4 regions of the Streptomyces sp. NPDC014907 genome follow, and region 2 is predicted to be linked to each of the others. Evidence: riboswitches for the same ligand, from Rfam matches in the RefSeq annotation. Region 2 holds a riboswitch; each other region holds the start of a gene.
The links. Region 2 has a riboswitch for cyclic di-AMP ahead of ACZ3IL_RS22820 (C40 family peptidase). Riboswitches for the same ligand answer to the same signal wherever they lie in the genome.
Positions count from the first base shown of each region.

Region 1 (3,961 bases), on a different contig from region 2:
GGCCCTGGGCCTTCCCGGCCCCGGACCGCGGCGCCCTGGAGAACGGCCTGACCGTGCTCACCAGCCACCGCCCCGGCCAGCAGGTCGTGGCCGTGGAACTGTTCCTGCCGGCCCCGCTGGACGCCGAGCCGGCCGGTCTCGACGGCGTCGCGACCATCATGGCCCGCGCGCTGTCCGAGGGCACGGACAAGCACACCGCCGAGGAGTTCGCGGCCGAGCTGGAGCGCTGCGGCGCCACGCTCGACGCGCACGCCGACCACCCCGGTGTACGGGTCTCCCTGGAGGTCCCGGTCTCCCGGCTGCCCAAGGCGCTCGGTCTGCTCGCCGAGGCCCTGATCGCCCCGGCGTTCCTGGAGACCGAGGTCGAGCGCCTGGTGCGCAACCGTCTCGACGAGATCCCGCACGAGACGGCCAGTCCGGCCCGGCGGGCCGCCAAGCAGCTCTCCAAGGAGCTGTTCCCGGCCGAGTCCCGGATGTCCCGGCCGCGCCAGGGCACCGAGGAGACCGTCGCGGCGATCGACGCCGCCGCGGTCCGCGCCTTCTACGAGAGGCACGTGCGGCCCGCCACGGCGACCGCCGTGGTCGTGGGCGACCTGACCGGGGTGGACCTGGAGAAGGTCCTGGCGGAGACGCTGGGCGCCTGGACCGGCGATCCGGGCGAGCCGCTCCCGATGCCGCCGATCACCGCCGACGACACCGGAAGGGTCGTCATCGTGGACCGTCCCGGCGCCGTCCAGACCCAGCTGCTCATCGGCCGGATCGGCCCCGACCGGCACGCCAGCGTCTGGCCGGCCCAGATCCTCGGCACGTACTGCCTGGGCGGGACCCTGACCTCGCGTCTGGACCGGGTGCTGCGCGAGGAGAAGGGCTACACGTACGGCGTGCGGGCCTTCGGGCAGGTGCTCCGCTCCGACGCCGAGGGGAACGGCGCCGCGATGCTCGCCATCAGCGGCTCCGTCGACACCCCCCACACGGGCCCGGCCCTGGACGACCTGTGGAAGGTGCTGCGCACCCTGGCCGCCGAGGGCCTCACGGACGCCGAACGGGAGACGGCCGTGCAGAACCTGGTGGGGGTGGCGCCGCTCAAGTACGAGACGGCCGCCTCCGTCGCCGGAACGCTCGCCGACCAGGTGGAGCAGCACCTGCCGGACGACTTCCAGGCGCGGTTGTACGCGCGCCTGGCCGAGACCGGCACCGTCGAGGCGACCGCCGCCGTCGTCAGCGCCTTCCCGGTGGACCGGCTCGTCACCGTCCTGGTGGGCGACGCGGCGCAGATCGCGGAGCCGGTGCGCGCGCTCGGCATCGGTGAGGTCACCGTCGTCGGCGGCTGACCGCTCCTCGCGGGGCCGGCGGCCCACCGCCGCCGGCCCCGCGCACGGGGTCCCGGCCCGACGGCCCGTCAAGGGCGCTGTTCCTCCGGGGGAGAAGCGCGCCGTGAGGGACCACCCGCAAGGGAATTGTCCGTATTGGCGGCAAGAGTGATCTTCTGCCCTGTGGCATGTCTTACAAAAGGTCATGTTCGGTTGGTGATCGACTGGCGGCCCGCATACCGTCGATCCGGCTGTTCGCCAGTCGTACCCGCCGCACCCGCGGCACCGGACAGCCATCGCCGAGTCCCCGTCAGGCGCGAGCCCGGGGAGCCGGGGACCCGCACGCAGTCCCTGGGGTGAATCGGACGCCTTCGTCCCGTACGGAGGGGCCCGTAGGAGACCTTCCTGCTCCGAACCCGTCAGCTAACCCGGTAGGCGAGAAGGAGGGAAAGGAAACAGCGTCTTCATGGCGTTCACCCGTGCCACCGGGAAGCATCGTGGACCGAGCCGGATGACGCGCCGCGGCGCGGGCATCGCCGGCGCAGCGACACTGGCCACCACCGGCGTCATCGGAACCCTCGCCTCCCCGGCGCTCGCCGCCGACACGGACCACCGCTCGCCCGAGGACACCGGCCTCGTCGAGGTGATCACCGAGGACTCCCTCGTCGACCGCGTCAACGCCCAGGCCGCCGCCCAGGACCGGCAGGCCTTCGAGGCCGCGGCCGAGGCGAAGCTCCGGGCCGAGGCGAAGCGCAAGGCCGAGGCCCGCGCGAAGGAGATCCGCGAGGCGAAGGAGCGCGCCGCCCGCGAGGCCGAGCGCCGCCGCCTGAACTCCTTCCAGCTCCCCGTCGCCGGTTCGTACGTCTCCACCGGGTACAAGACCGGCGGTTCGCTCTGGTCCTCCGGCAGCCACTCCGGCGTCGACTTCCACGCCGCCTACGGCAGCCGTGTCGTCTCCGTCGGCTCCGGCACCGTCGTCGAGACCGGCTGGGGCGGCGCGTACGGCAACAACATCGTCATCCGGATGAACGACGGCACGTACACCCAGTACGGTCACCTCTCCTCCATCGGGGTGTACGTCGGCCAGACCGTCGAGCCGGGACAGCAGATCGGCGTCTCGGGCTCGTCCGGCAACTCGACCGGCCCGCACCTCCACTTCGAGGCGCGCACGAGCCCCGAGTACGGCTCCGACATCGACCCGGTCGCCTACCTCCGCGCCCGCGGCGTCGCCGTCTGACACCGCCTCCTCCGCGTGCCCCCGGACCCGGGGGGCACCCGCGTCGAGAAAGCCCCGGCTCGCACTGAGCCGGGGCTTTTCTTCGGCCAAAAGAAGCCCATGAAATCCGGTGGGGCATCGGAAATTCCGGCGGGCTGCAATAGAGTCGTGGACCGGGCGCGAAACGGGCGCCGCCCGAATGGGCTCGCGCGGAACGAGGCGGAGGTCGGACATGCGTATTCCCGCGCATTCGGTGTGCACGGCGATCCGGGACGACATCGTCTCCGGCGTCTTCGCGCGGGGGAGCCGGCTGACCGAGGAGCAGCTCGCCCGCCGGTACGGGGTCTCCCGCGTCCCGGTCCGCGAGGCGCTGCGCACCCTGGAGTCGGAGGGCTTCGTCCTCACCCGGCGCCACGCGGGGGCACACGTGGCCGAACCCACCGAGCGGGAGGCGGCCGACCTGCTCGACATGCGGGCGCTGCTCGAACCGCTGGGGGCGGCGCGGGCCGCGCAGCGGCGCACCGAGGCCCATCTCAAGGTGCTGCGCGGTCTGGTCAGGCTGGGTCAGGAACGGGCCGAGCGGAGCCCGGGCGAGGATCTGCGCCCGCTCGGCGGCTGGTTCCACGAGACGCTCGCGCAGGCCTGCGGCAGCCCGGCCCTGACGGCGCTGCTCACCCAGTTGCGGTACAAGATCGCCTGGGTGTACGCGATCGAGCAGCCCGGACGGCCGGTGGACGCCTGGGCCGAGCACGGCGCGATCGTGGACGCCGTGGCGCGCGGTGACGCGGAGCGGGCGAGGGTGCTGACCGCGCTGCACACGGAGCGCTCGCTGCCGCTGCACCGGCTCAAGGGGGCGGAGCGGGGCCGTGTGAGGGTTCCGCAACATGCCGTCAACACGACGAGCGCCCGGAATTAACACGTCCACCGTATACAAGACCGTGGGCAAGGGGGCGGAATTCGGCGGACGCTTTTCGTGCTGCCCGAAAAAAGGGGGACGGGAAAGGAGAAATGCCGTGCCCCGCGATTGCGGCGGTCACGGCATTTCAGGATGCGAAAAGAGCGAAGGCGCGAGGGGGACGGGAGTCGTTCCCGGCTCGGGCGCCCGGCCGGGCCCCGGCCCGGACCCGACCCGGAACGATTCCGGCCCGACTCGCCCCAGAGCGGTCCGACCCGACCCGATCCGGCTCGACCCGGTCCGGAGCGGCCCCGGTCCGGGCCCGCTCGTGAACCGGACGGTTCAGACGGTCTCGGGGAGCTCGTCCAGGCCCTCGGCGACCAGCTTCGCGAGGCGGTCCAGCGCGGCCTCGGCGCCCTCGGCGTCCGAGGCGAGCACGATCTCCTCGCCGCCCTGCGCGCCCAGGCCGAGCACCGAGAGCATGGAAGCGGCGTTCACGGGGGCGCCGTCGGACTTGGCGATCGTCACCGGAACGCCGGA
Region 1 is NZ_JBVHEG010000013.1:99,167-103,127, forward strand. Features, by position in the region: gene ACZ3IL_RS26295 (M16 family metallopeptidase) at 1-1,331, shown strand, start outside; cyclic di-AMP (ydaO/yuaA leader) riboswitch at 1,598-1,763, shown strand; gene ACZ3IL_RS26300 (M23 family metallopeptidase) at 1,777-2,547, shown strand; gene ACZ3IL_RS26305 (GntR family transcriptional regulator) at 2,759-3,442, shown strand; gene ACZ3IL_RS26310 (HPr family phosphocarrier protein) at 3,764-3,961, opposite strand, start outside.
Region 1: linked by a shared signal. The riboswitch ahead of ACZ3IL_RS26300 (M23 family metallopeptidase) and the one ahead of ACZ3IL_RS22820 (C40 family peptidase) in region 2 are both predicted to bind cyclic di-AMP.

Region 2 (3,961 bases):
GATCCTGGCCTACCGCCCGCCCCCGGGCCAAGGAGGAACCGAACAATCGCCCCCGAACGAGGTGTGTGGATGACCACACCACGGCCCCGCCGCCCTGCGGCTAGGGTCTGTGCGCTGCCTACAAAAGGCGCCGGCCGGCCGACCGGGGGCGCCGCCGGAGGAACGCCCATGCCACAGGCCGACGACGCGCGGGCCGAGGGCCCGCGCCGCACCGCGTTCGACTGGACCGACGCCGAGGCGCGCCACCGGTCCGAGGCGGGTCTCGTCCGTACGCTGCGCCCCCGGGCCGCCGAGTCGGACCTCCTCGACCTGGCGGGCAACGACTACCTCGGTCTCACCCGCAGGCCCGAGGTCACCGGGGCGGCGGCGGACGCGGCCCGGCGCTGGGGCGCCGGCTCCACCGGTTCCCGGCTCGTCACCGGCACCACCCGGCTGCACACCCGTCTGGAGCGCGAACTGGCCGGCTTCTGCGGTTTCGAGGCGGCCCTCGTCTTCTCCTCCGGCTACACCGCCAACCTCGCCGCGCTCACCGCGCTGACCGGCCGGGGCTCCCTGATCGTCTCGGACGCCTCCAACCACGCCTCCCTGGTGGACGGCTGCCGTCTGGCGCGCGCCGAGACCGCCGTCGTCCCGCACGCCGACCCCGAGGCCGTGCGCAAGACCCTGGAGGCGCACCCGGGGCGCCGGGCCCTCGTCGTCAGCGACTCCGTCTTCTCCGTGGACGGCGACAGGGCCCCGCTGCCGGAACTCGCCGCCGCCTGCCGCGCACACGGCGCCGGACTGGTGGTGGACGACGCCCACGGCTTCGGCGTCCTCGGCGACGGCGGCCGGGGCGCCCTCCACGAGGCCGGGCTCGCGGGGGCGGAGGACGTGGTCGCCACCCTGACCCTCTCCAAGTCCCTGGGCAGCCAGGGCGGCGCCGTCCTCGGGCCGGCCCGCGTGATCGAGCACCTGGTGAACGCGGCCCGCACCTTCATCTTCGACACCGGCCTCGCCCCGGCCGCCACGGGCGCCGCGCTCGCGAGCCTGCGGCTGATCGCGGCCGAACCGGGGCTCGCCGGACGGGTCCGCACCGTCGCCACCACCCTGTACGAACTGCTCACCGGAGCCGGTCTGTCCGTGACGCGGCCCGACGCGGCCGTGGTGTCGGTCCGCGCGCCCTCCCCGGAGGCGGCGCTGCGCTGGGCGGCGGACTGCCGGGAGCGGGGGCTGGCGGTCGGCTGCTTCCGGCCCCCGTCCGTGCCCGACGGCGTCTCGCGCCTGCGCCTGACGGCGCGCGCCGACCTGACGGACGCGCAGATCGGGCGCGCGGTGGAGACGGTCCTGCGGACCGCGCCCGCCGTCTGACGCGCCGGGGAAGCGGTCTTTCCGGCCGGGGGGCGCCCAAGGGCGTTCGGGAACGCCAGAGTTCACCGCTTCGGGCGACAGATGCGCCCTTGCCCCGGGGGAACGCCTCCCGGCGCGGCACCATCGGTGGGAATCTGGCGCGAAGCGCAATCCGGGGCACCGGCCCCGGCGGGAAAGGGACAGCGTCGTCATGGCAGACCATCAGGAAGCATCCGTCACGCTGCCGAGCGAACCCGCTTCGGTCTCCACGGCCCGGCGGTACGTCACGGAGGTGCTCGCCGGGTGGGGTCTGGACGGCGCCGCCGACCGGGCGGACGCGGTCCGGCTGATCGTCTCGGAGCTGGCCACCAACGCCGTCGTGCACACCTTCGGGCAGTCTCCCACCTTCACGGTGGCCCTCTGCCTGGAACGGGGGGAGCGGCTCCACATCGGCGTCACGGACAGCCATCCGCGCCTGCCCCGGCGCCTTCCGGCGGCGGTCCAGCAGGACAACGGCCGGGGCCTGGTCATCATCCGCTCCCTGGCCGCGGAGGCCGGGGGGCGTCTCTCCGTGACCCCCACCGCGGCGGGCGGCAAGACGGTCCGGATCACCCTGCCGTGGACGGCGGCCGCCCCCGTGGCGAGCCGGTGACGGGCGCTCCGCGCGGCGGGGGCGGGCGGGGCCGGTACGGCGGGGGCGGGCGGGGCCCGTACGGCGGGGCGGGCGAACCCCGTACGGAGCGGGACGGCGGAGGCGGGGACGGAGGGGCGGAGCGGGCGGAGGACGGCGGCGCCACCGTTCCTCCGGCCCGTCCTCCGCGCCCGCTCAGCGCCCGGGCGGGGTCACCGGACGCGTCCGTAGAAGACCTTCGACGACCAGATCTTGTCGAGCTTCACCCAGGAACCGGTCTTGGGGGAGTGCCAGATCCGGCCGTTCCCGGCGTAGATGCCCACGTGGTAGACCCGGCCGCCGGAGTGGAAGAAGACCAGGTCGCCCTTCTGCCGGCCGGCGGCGGAGACGTGCCGGGTCTTGTTGTACTGCTGCTGCGCGGTGCGGGGCAGCGACTTGCCCGCCTGCTTGTACGCGTAGAGCGTCAGGCCGGAGCAGTCGAACCGGGAGGGTCCCGCGGCTCCGTACCGGTAGGGGGCCCCCTTCTTGGAGGCGGCGACGTTCAGCGCCTTGCTCGCGTGCGAGGTCGTGGCCTGCGCCTCCGGCGCCGTGCCCGGTGCGAGCAGTGTGCCGCCGACGGCGGCGAGGGTGAGAGCCGAGACGGCTCCGGCCCGGGACAGCAGGGACGGGACGTGCATCTGCGCAGTCATGCGCAACCCTTCGTCAGCCGCCTGTGAAGGATGACCTGTCGGGTTCGGGCAGGCGAAGATGCCCGGCCGCGGTAGCGGCTTCACCCCGAGGGCCGGTCCCGCCGCGGAAACGGCGTGTACGGCCCGTACTGCTCGGGTCCTCCACTCCTGCCGGTCCAATCCTGTCGACCAGACGTCCGGGACGGCGGCAGGACTCGGCGTCCGCCCGGACCGCCCCGCCTCGGATGGCGGGGGCTTGTCGTCGGCAGGGATCTTGCCCCACTTCATGGTCGAAATCCGAGTGGAAGCGACTATTTGTGAGGCTCCTCACGACTGAACCATTCGGGTGGACAGGATGCTTTCGTGATCGTCGGAGGTTTGGGCGGCGACCCTCGCACCAGGCAACGGAACGTCCGATTCCGCCAGATGTGTACCGTCGGCGCGCAACTCGCCCCCTCCGCGCACCGGCTCACCGGCTCCACCGAACGGAGGAGCGTTTCCGCGCCCGGTGTCGGCCGTCCGGCCCTCGACACGACATGCCGGAATGTCAACGCGGCCGCGTCCGGGGAAGCGTGACCCGGGCGGTCCTGCGTTCCCCGTCCAGGGCGCGGAGGGCGCGCGCCAGGGTCTCCGCGTGGACCTCGCTCTCGCCCCGCGCGTGCATGAGCGCCAGCGCCTCGCGCAGCGCCTCGGCCCGCCCCACCAGGGCCTGAGCCGCCCTCAGGGCCCCGTAGGTGTGCGCGTTCCGGGAGGGGTTGATCCGCCCCAGGAGGTCGGCGGCCGCGAGGTACGCGTCGACCAGCTCGCCCTCGGCCCGCGTCAGGGCCGGCAGCGGCGGCGGTTCGGGAACCACGGTCCGCTCACCGCGCCGTGCCGCCGGCGGAGGCGCGCCGGCTCATGATCACATGGTCCACCAGCCCGTACCCGATCGCCGCCGGGGCGTCCAGGACCGTGAGGCGTTCGAGGTCGGCGTCGATCCGCTCCCTGCTCCGTCCGGTGTGCTCGACGAGCAACCCGGCCACGAGGGCGCGTTGGCGGAGCAGTTCGCGGGCCTGGACGTCGAGGTCGCTCGGCTGTCCCCGCAGGGGCTCGTCCAGGGCGGGCTGCCGCAGCGTGACCCGGGCGCCAGGGAGCATCGCGCGCTTGCCCGCCGTGCCGGCGGCGAGCAGCACGGCGGCGGTGGAGGCGGCCTGGCCCAGGCAGGTGGTCGCCACGTCGCAGGCGAGCATCCGGATCGTGTCGTGGATCGCGGTCATGGCGCTGACGGAGCCGCCGGGCGAGTTGATGTAGAGGGCGATGTCCTGGTCGGGCGCCGCGTACTCCAGGTACAGGAGCT
Region 2 is NZ_JBVHEG010000009.1:171,224-175,184, reverse strand. Features, by position in the region: gene ACZ3IL_RS22830 (8-amino-7-oxononanoate synthase) at 169-1,347, shown strand; gene ACZ3IL_RS22825 (ATP-binding protein) at 1,538-1,978, shown strand; gene ACZ3IL_RS22820 (C40 family peptidase) at 2,170-2,646, opposite strand; cyclic di-AMP (ydaO/yuaA leader) riboswitch at 2,650-2,780, opposite strand; gene ACZ3IL_RS22815 (hypothetical protein) at 3,173-3,478, opposite strand; gene ACZ3IL_RS22810 (ATP-dependent Clp protease proteolytic subunit) at 3,486-3,961, opposite strand, start outside.

Region 3 (3,961 bases), on a different contig from region 2:
TCCCGCGCACCTGGAGGACGCGCGGCGGCTGCGGGACGCGCTGCCGCCGCACGTGTACCTGTGGGTGAACGCGGCCGAGGGGCACACGTACTCCGACGCGGAGGCCGCGCGGTGGACGGAGCTCGACCCGCTCTTCCCGTACAGCCGGCATCCGCACCGCTCGGCGGGGCTGCCGTGCCGCACCGGAGAGTCGGTGATCTCGGTGGACGGCGGGGGGACGGTGCGGCGCTGCCACTTCGTCAGGGCCGAGCTGGGCAACCTGTACGACGGCTCGTACCGCGCCGCCCTGCGTCCCCGCCCCTGCCCCCTCGCCGTCTGCGACTGCCACATCGGCTACGTCCACCTGGAGACGCTGCCGCTGTACGACGTGTTCGCCGGCGGGGTCCTGGAACGGATTCCCGCCGTGCCGCCCGCTACAGGGCGATGAGGTCCCCGAGGGGCATCAGGTCGGGGCGCTTGGCCGCGACGCGGTCCCCGGAGCTCTCGCCGCGCAGCCGGCGCCCGATCCAGGGCACGAGGTGCTCCCTCGCCCACTGGATGTCGTCGCGGCGCACCTCGAGCGTGCCGCGCGGCGGGACCGGCGGCCACGCCTGGTCGGGGTCGGCGGGCACCGGGATGCCGAGGACCTGGGCGGCGCGCAGGGCGACCCGGGTGTGTCCCTCGGGCGAGAGGTGCAGGCGGTCGCCGTCCCAGGCCCGCCGGTCCTGGACGGACTTCAGGGACCACAGGTCGAGGACCGGGCAGTCGTAGCGGTCCGCGATGGCGCGGACGTGCGCGGTGTAGGTGGCGATCTTGCCGCGCAGGTGCCGGAGCAGGGGGACGTCGCGGGTGTCGAAGCCGGTGGTCACCATGACGGTCCCGACGGCGGAGGTCAGGTCGGCGACGGCGCGCTCGAAGCGCTCGGCCACGTCGTCCGGGTCGGAGCCGGGACGGATGATGTCGTTGCCGCCGGCGCAGAAGGTCACCAGGTCGGGGGCGAGTTCCTTCGCCCGGGGGACCTGTTCCGCCACGATCTGGTCGAGGAGCCGGCCCCGTACGGCCAGGTTGGCGTAGCGGAAGGAGTCGTGCTCCGGCAGCCGGTCGGCGAGCAGGACCGCGAAGCGGTCCGCCCAGCCGACGTACGTCCCGTCGGGGCCCGGGTCTCCGACGCCTTCGGTGAAGCTGTCACCGATCGCCGTGTACGACCCGAATGCGTTCATGTCTCTTGATCTCGAATCGTCTGCCACGAACGCACATCATTCCTTCTTCCGTGTGACCTACGCGACCGTAAGGAGGGGTTGACGGCGGGTGATATATGCCACCGGTAAAGATTCCGCCACGTCGGAATACGACGGCGGCCCGGTGCTTTCGCGCCGGGCCGCCGGAAAAGGGGGTTCTCGCCGTTTTCGTCAGACGGAGACGCCGTGTCCGCGCAGGTATGCCAGCGGGTCGACGTCCGAGCCGTAGCTCGGCGAGGTGCGGATCTCGAAGTGCAGGTGCGGGCCGGTGGAGTTGCCGGTGGAGCCGGAGAGGCCGATCTGCTGGCCGCCGGTGACGGACTGGCCGGCCGAGACCGCGAGGGAGGAGAGGTGGGCGTACTGCGAGTAGTTGCCGTCGGCGTGCTTGATGACGACCTCGTTGCCGTAGGAGCCGCTCCAGCCGGCGGAGACGACCGTGCCGGCGCCGACGGCGCGGACGGTGGTGCCGGAGGAGGCGATGAAGTCGACACCGGTGTGGTAGCCGGAGGACCACATGGAGCCGGAGGCGCGGTACGGGGTGGAGAAGCCGCCGGTGACGGGGGCGACCCAGCCGGTGGAGGAACCGGTCGGGGAGCCGGTGGAGCCGCCGGGGGCGTCCGTGGTGGTGGCGGCCGGGGCGGCGGCGCGGCGGGTCTCGCGGGAGGCGCGCGGGGTGTCGTCGCCCTTCCCGGAACTCCGCGTGACCGGGGCGCTCTTCGGGCCGGCGGGGGCGGAGCCCCGGGCGCCGACGGTGAGCTTCATGCCGGGCATGATGAGGGAGGGGTCCGCGCCGATGGTCCGGCGGTTGTCCTCGTACAGCTTCTGCCAGCCGCCCGTGACGTGGTGGTCGGCGGCGATCTTCGACAGGTGGTCGCCGCGGACGACGGAGTACGTCACCGGCGTGTTCCTCGCGGCGGCCGGGGCGGCCTCGGCGGGGGTGGCCTTCACCGGGACGGCCTGCACCTGGGAGGCGGCCACGACGGCCGGCGCGGGGGCGGCGGCCGGGGCGGCCTGCTCGGCGGCGTGGGCGCCCGTGGCTCCGAGGAGCGGGAGGGCGACGACGGCGCCTCCCGTGCCGGCGGCGGCGAATCCGCGGGTGAGGAGGTTGTTCTTCGGGCGGCGGTGCTTACCCTTCGCGGGCATGGATCGTTCCTCTCCGGCGCCTGCGAGGTGAGCTGTCGGGTTCGGACTGGAGATGTCCGGCCGCGTTCTCACGCGGCTTCACCCCGAGCCGTCCTGTGTCACGGGACCGGCGTACTTCCTGGGTCCCCCGCTCCTGCCACGCATGGGATGGGTGGAATTCCGGACGGTGGCAGGATTCGGCGGTCCGACCGGATTGACGGTGACGCTAGACGAGCGGGGTCGGCGCGAACAAGCCACTGCTCCGGCCCGGGATTCCCCGCTAGATCATTACGGCGGGATCACGGTCACCCTCCGTGGATGACGGTCCTTCGATTTCCCTTTGGCGTACGGAAATCACGCCGGTCCCCCGGCCACGATCCGTCACTTCTATGACGCTGCTCACGCGCCGCCTTCCATCTCCCCCTCAACCAGGGCTTGTTATACCCAAGGCCTCAATTCGGACAGTTCCCCCATTACCGTCCGAGGGGGTGCGCCACGCGCCTCCCGCCCGGATGATTGCCCCAGGAACCCGTCCCGCGCCGGACACCCGAACGCCGACCCCCAGGAGCATCCGTGACGCAGCAGTTGCCGCAGGTCCCGCCCGCCGAAGCCGTCGAGCCCGAGCTTGCGGGGGTCCGCAACTTCCGGGACGTGGGCGGCCTGCCGACGGCGGACGGGCGTGCCGTCCGCCCCGGCCGCCTCTTCCGCAGCGGCCACCTGGCCCACGCGACCGAGGCCGACGCCGCCTTCCTCGCCTCGCTCGGCCTGCACACCGTCTTCGACTTCCGCAACGAGGCCGACCGGCGGATCGAGGGCGCGGACGTCGAGCTGCCGGGCGTGCGCAACGTGAACATACCGCTCAACGACCCGGCCGACGGCAAGGAGTTCTGGAAGCTGGTGCGCGACGGCGGGATCGCACAGCTGCGGGAGGCCCTGGGCGACGGCAGGGCGGCCGCCCGGATGTCCGATTCGTACCGGAGGATGGTGGTCGAGCGAACCACGGAACACAGCCGCATCCTGCACTCCATGGCGGAGGAGAGCGTGCCGGCGCTGATGCACTGCGCGGCGGGGAAGGACCGCGCCGGGCTCGCCGTCGCGATCACCCTGCTCGCCGTCGGGGTCGACCGCGAGGCGATCGAGGCCGACTACGTGAAGTCGAACGAGCCGCACCGCCGCTACAAGGTGCGCCGCGGCTCCACCGCTCCGGACGCCATGGGGCCCGAGGTGATGGAGTTGCTGAGCCCGCTCTTCGACGCGCGCGCGGAGTACCTGCGGGCCGCCTTCGAGACGATCGACACGACCTGGGGCTCGGTGGACGCCTATCTCGCCGAGGGGCTGGGCCTGGCTCCGGAGACGCGCGAGCGGCTGCGGGAGCGCCTGCTCACGGAGGCGTAGACCCGGCGGCTCCACCCGCCCGGCGCCCGGCCTACTGGTTCTGCCCGCCCAGCATGAAGAGCAGGTAGAGGAAGCCGGCGAAGAGGTGACCGGCGATCAGGTAGGCGAAGAGGCGGAGCACCAGGCCCTTGGGGAACTTGCCCTCCCCGCGCTCCTCGCCGGTGACGGGTGCGGACTTCTCGGACATGTCGGTCCTTTCCTTGGAATGCGTCACGAAGGTCGGCGCC
Region 3 is NZ_JBVHEG010000004.1:454,441-458,401, forward strand. Features, by position in the region: gene ACZ3IL_RS14245 (STM4011 family radical SAM protein) at 1-427, shown strand, start outside; gene ACZ3IL_RS14250 (SGNH/GDSL hydrolase family protein) at 414-1,226, opposite strand; gene ACZ3IL_RS14255 (peptidoglycan DD-metalloendopeptidase family protein) at 1,389-2,360, opposite strand; cyclic di-AMP (ydaO/yuaA leader) riboswitch at 2,363-2,524, opposite strand; gene ACZ3IL_RS14260 (tyrosine-protein phosphatase) at 2,913-3,734, shown strand; gene ACZ3IL_RS14265 (DUF6126 family protein) at 3,766-3,921, opposite strand; gene ACZ3IL_RS14270 (helix-turn-helix domain-containing protein) at 3,945-3,961, opposite strand, start outside.
Region 3: linked by a shared signal. The riboswitch ahead of ACZ3IL_RS14255 (peptidoglycan DD-metalloendopeptidase family protein) and the one ahead of ACZ3IL_RS22820 (C40 family peptidase) in region 2 are both predicted to bind cyclic di-AMP.

Region 4 (3,961 bases), on a different contig from region 2:
CCGTGCTTCCCGTACCGCTGCTGACGGCGGCGTTCCGCTGGCTCGACCGGGTCGAGCCCCTCCCCTGGAAGAGCCTGCTCTTCACGTTCGCCTGGGGCGCCTTCGCCGCCGCGCTCGCCGCGATCCTGGCGAACACCTTCGCGGTCCGCTGGATCGCCGCGACCACCGCCGACCCGGACTCGGCGGACACCCTCGGCGCCACGGTCGTCGCCCCCGTGGTGGAGGAGAGCGCGAAGGCCGCCGCGATCCTGCTGCTCTTCCTCTTCCGCCGGCGGAACTTCAACGGCCTCGTCGACGGCGTGGTCGTCGCCGGCTTCACCGCGACCGGCTTCGCCTTCACCGAGAACATCCTCTACCTCGGCAACGCCTTCGGCGAGGACCAGGAGATCGGCGCCCCCGGCATCGGCGCGGTGACCGTCGGGACCTTCTTCGTACGGGCCGTGATGTCGCCGTTCGCGCATCCGCTGTTCACCGTGTTCACCGGTCTCGGATTCGGTCTCGCCGCGCTCGCCCCGCGCGGCCGGCGGCTCCGCCGCGTCCTGCTGCCCCTGGCCGGACTGCTGCTCGCCATGGGCATGCACGCCGCCTGGAACGGCTCCGTCACCTTCGGGGGCGCCCTGGCCTTCTACGCGGTCTACGGGGCGCTCATGATGCCCGCCTTCGGGCTGCTGACCTGGCTCGCGGTGTGGAGCCGGCAGCGGGAGCTGCGGACGATAGCCGGGGAGCTCCCGGCGTACGCGGCGGCCGGCTGGCTCTCCCCCGCCGAACCGCTCGCCCTCTCCTCGATGCGGGCCCGCCGGACCGCCCGCACGGTCGCCGCCCGGACGTACGGCAAGCGGGCCGCCCGGGCCGTCGGCGAGTACGAGTCCTTCGCGACGACCCTCGCGTTCCTGCGCGACCGGGCCCGGCGCGGCACGGCCGGTCCCGACTTCGCGGCCCGCGAACGGGAACTGCTGCACCACCTGTGGCAGCGCCGCGCGGTCGCCTCGCCCGCGCTGACGTACGCGGCCCGGGCGACGGGACGGGTGTGGACGCCGCCGCAGTACCTGGACTACGGCGACTACAACCCGTACCGCGGATAGACCGCCGGCGCCCCCGCGAGGGGTCCCGGCCGGGGCGGGCCCGGGACCTCGGGCCACGGGCGCCGGGTCCTCAGACCGTGAGGCCCTTCGAGCGCAGCCACGCGCCCGGGTCGACGCCGCCGCCCCCGCCGGGGTGCACCTCCAGGTGGAGGTGGGCGCCGGAGACGTTGCCGGTGGCGCCGACGCGGCCGATGGTCTCGCCGGTGGACACGGTCTGGCCCGTGCCGACCGTCATGGACGACAGGTGGCAGTACCAGACCTCGGTGCCGTCCTCCAGCTCCAGGACGATCCGGTAGCCGTAGGAACCGGACCAGGCCGCCGACTTCACGGTGGCGCCGTGGACCGCCTTGAGCGGGGTGCCGGTGGGCGCCGCGAAGTCGAGGCCCGTGTGGTACCCGGAGGACCACATCGAACCGGACTGCATGTAGGTCGCGGTGACGGAGTACGAGGAGAGGGGGAGCGAGTAGCTCGCGGCGAGCCGGGCGAGGCGCTCGGCCTCGGCCTTCGCCTCGGCCGCGGCCTCCGCCTTCGCCCTGGCCTCCGCCTCGGCCTTCGCCTCCGCCTCGGCGGCCGCCTTCGCCGCCGCGTCCGCCTTGGCCTTCGCCTCCGCCGCGGCCTTCTCCGCCGCCGCCTTCTCCGCCGCGATCCTCTCGGCGGCGTCGGCGGAGGCCTGCTGCTGCTCGGCCTGCTGGAGGATGCGGGCGCGCAGCGCCTCGCCCGCGTCGGCGGTGCTCGGGGCCCCGGTCTTCAGGGCGGCCCGCGTGACCTGTCCGGTCCGCTCGCCGGTCCCGGTGGTGTAGGCGGTGGAGGTCAGCGGGTTCGGGTTGACGCGGTCCTCGGCGACCGTCTCCCGCTCCTCCTCGGGCAGGAGGGAGCCGACGCCGGGCAGGTCGTGGGCGTCCGGCAGGTCGAGGTCCGGGAGGTCCGGGAGCGAGATGGCCACCGGCGGCTTGTCCTGCGCGGTGGCGAGGCCGCCCGCGCCGACGGCCGCGATGACGCCGACGCCGAGGACGGTGGAGGAACGGGCGAAGTTGGAGCGCTGCTTGACGACCCGGTGCCGGCCGCCGGAGCGGTTCCGGTCACGCAGGGAATCCTCGGTGGGGTTCCACTCGGTGTCGGGGGCGGAGGGGGCCGCACCACCACCGAAGGCATCGAAGGGGGCTTCGGGGGCAGGGGGGTTGGACGCCACGGAGGCGCACTCCTTTCCTTCCTTCTCGCCTACCGGGTTAGCTGACGGGTTCGGAGCAGGAAGGTCTCCTACGGGCACGCCGCACGGGCGCGGCGGGCTCGATTCACCCCAAATGGTGGTTCCCCGGTTCCCTTTCGGGATTCGGCGCACGCGCGCGGCGCCGTCTCTTGCGACGGCTGGGACGACCGCGCTGCGTTATCGAACGTTAATAGACAGGAGGCCCCGTTTCCAAGCCGCTCTCCTTGATCATTCATTGAATTGGCAGGAAGTGTCCCGACTTGACCTCCCTTCAGCAGGGCGCGACGGAGGATCTCCAAACCCCCTGCGATCTGACGTTTTGTCAATCGTTATCCCAGTGACACCTCTCGACTACGGGTGGTGACCTCCTCCGCCCGGATGCACCACCGGCATCGTCCGGCGCCGTTCCGGCTGTCCCTCCCCGGGTCGGCTCAGCGCGAGCAGCGCCATGTCGTCCGTCGCCCCGCCGCCCGTGTGGCGGCGCACGTCGCCCACGAGCGCGTCGAGCAGTTCCTCGGGCCCGGGGAAGATCCGTCCGGCCAGCCGCGCCACCGGGTCGTAGAAGACGCCGGCCCCGTCCCGCGCCTCCGAGAGGCCGTCGGTGTAGAAGAGCAGCGTCGTGCCCGGCGGGTACGCGCGCGCCTCGGCCCGGTCCGGCCACGACGCCAGGTCCCCCATGCCGAGCGGCAGCGCCGGCCGGCTCGGGTCCACCGGTTCGACCCGTCCGTCCCCGTGCAGCACCAGCGGGGGCGGGTGCCCCCGGTTGACGACCCGCACGAACCCGTCGAAGGTGCCGCTGCCGCCGGCGCGCGGGATCTCGGCCAGGACGGCCGTGGTGAACCCCTCGACGGCGTCCAGGCCCTCCCGCCGGGTGCCCTCCCGGGTCAGCGCCCGTTCGAGCCGCTGCGCCACGCCCTCCAGGGTCCGTTCCTGCTCGGCCGCCTCCCGGAAGGCCCCGATGACGACGGCGACGGCCTCGACCGCCTCCATCCCCTTGCCCCGCACGTCCCCGACCACGAGTCGCACCCCGTAGGGGGTGTCCTGTACGGCGAAGAGGTCGCCGCCGACGAACGCGTCCGCCTGCGCCGCCTCGTAGCGGGCGGCGCACACGAGTCCGCCGATCCGTTCGGGGGGCGTCGGCAGCACCGCCTTCTGCGCGTTCTCCGCGATGACCCGGGCCGACGCGAGCCGTTTGCTGCTGCGGCGCACCACGCGGTTGATGAAGAGGGCGAGCCCGGAGACCGTGAACACGGTCAGGGTCTCGGCGACGGCCGGGGCGCGGGTCACGTCGTCGTTGCCGAGGTAGAGCCCGACCGAGGCGAGAACGGCGGCGATCCCGGTGAGCAGGGTCATGAGCAGGGAGAAGAAGGGCGCGGCGACCAGCGGGGCGGCGGCGAGCATCGGGGAGGCGGTGTACGGGGCGGGGGTCGTCAGGTCGAAGACGACACCGCCCACGATGATCAGTAGCGGCAGCACGCGGATGAACCACCGGGCGCCGCCGTACGCGGGCACGCCCTCACCGCCCCGCCGGGCACCGCCCCCGGCGTCCCGCCGCCCGTGGTCCGCCGCTCCTAGGGGGTGCCCCACCTGAACTCTCCTGCCCGGTCCGACCGCTCGCGGCCCCACACCGCGCCGCACCCTCCTCAGGGTGGCCGCCGCGCCGGGGAACGGC
Region 4 is NZ_JBVHEG010000003.1:19,995-23,955, forward strand. Features, by position in the region: gene ACZ3IL_RS09280 (PrsW family intramembrane metalloprotease) at 1-1,082, shown strand, start outside; gene ACZ3IL_RS09285 (M23 family metallopeptidase) at 1,153-2,271, opposite strand; cyclic di-AMP (ydaO/yuaA leader) riboswitch at 2,283-2,428, opposite strand; gene ACZ3IL_RS09290 (PP2C family protein-serine/threonine phosphatase) at 2,641-3,876, opposite strand.
Region 4: linked by a shared signal. The riboswitch ahead of ACZ3IL_RS09285 (M23 family metallopeptidase) and the one ahead of ACZ3IL_RS22820 (C40 family peptidase) in region 2 are both predicted to bind cyclic di-AMP.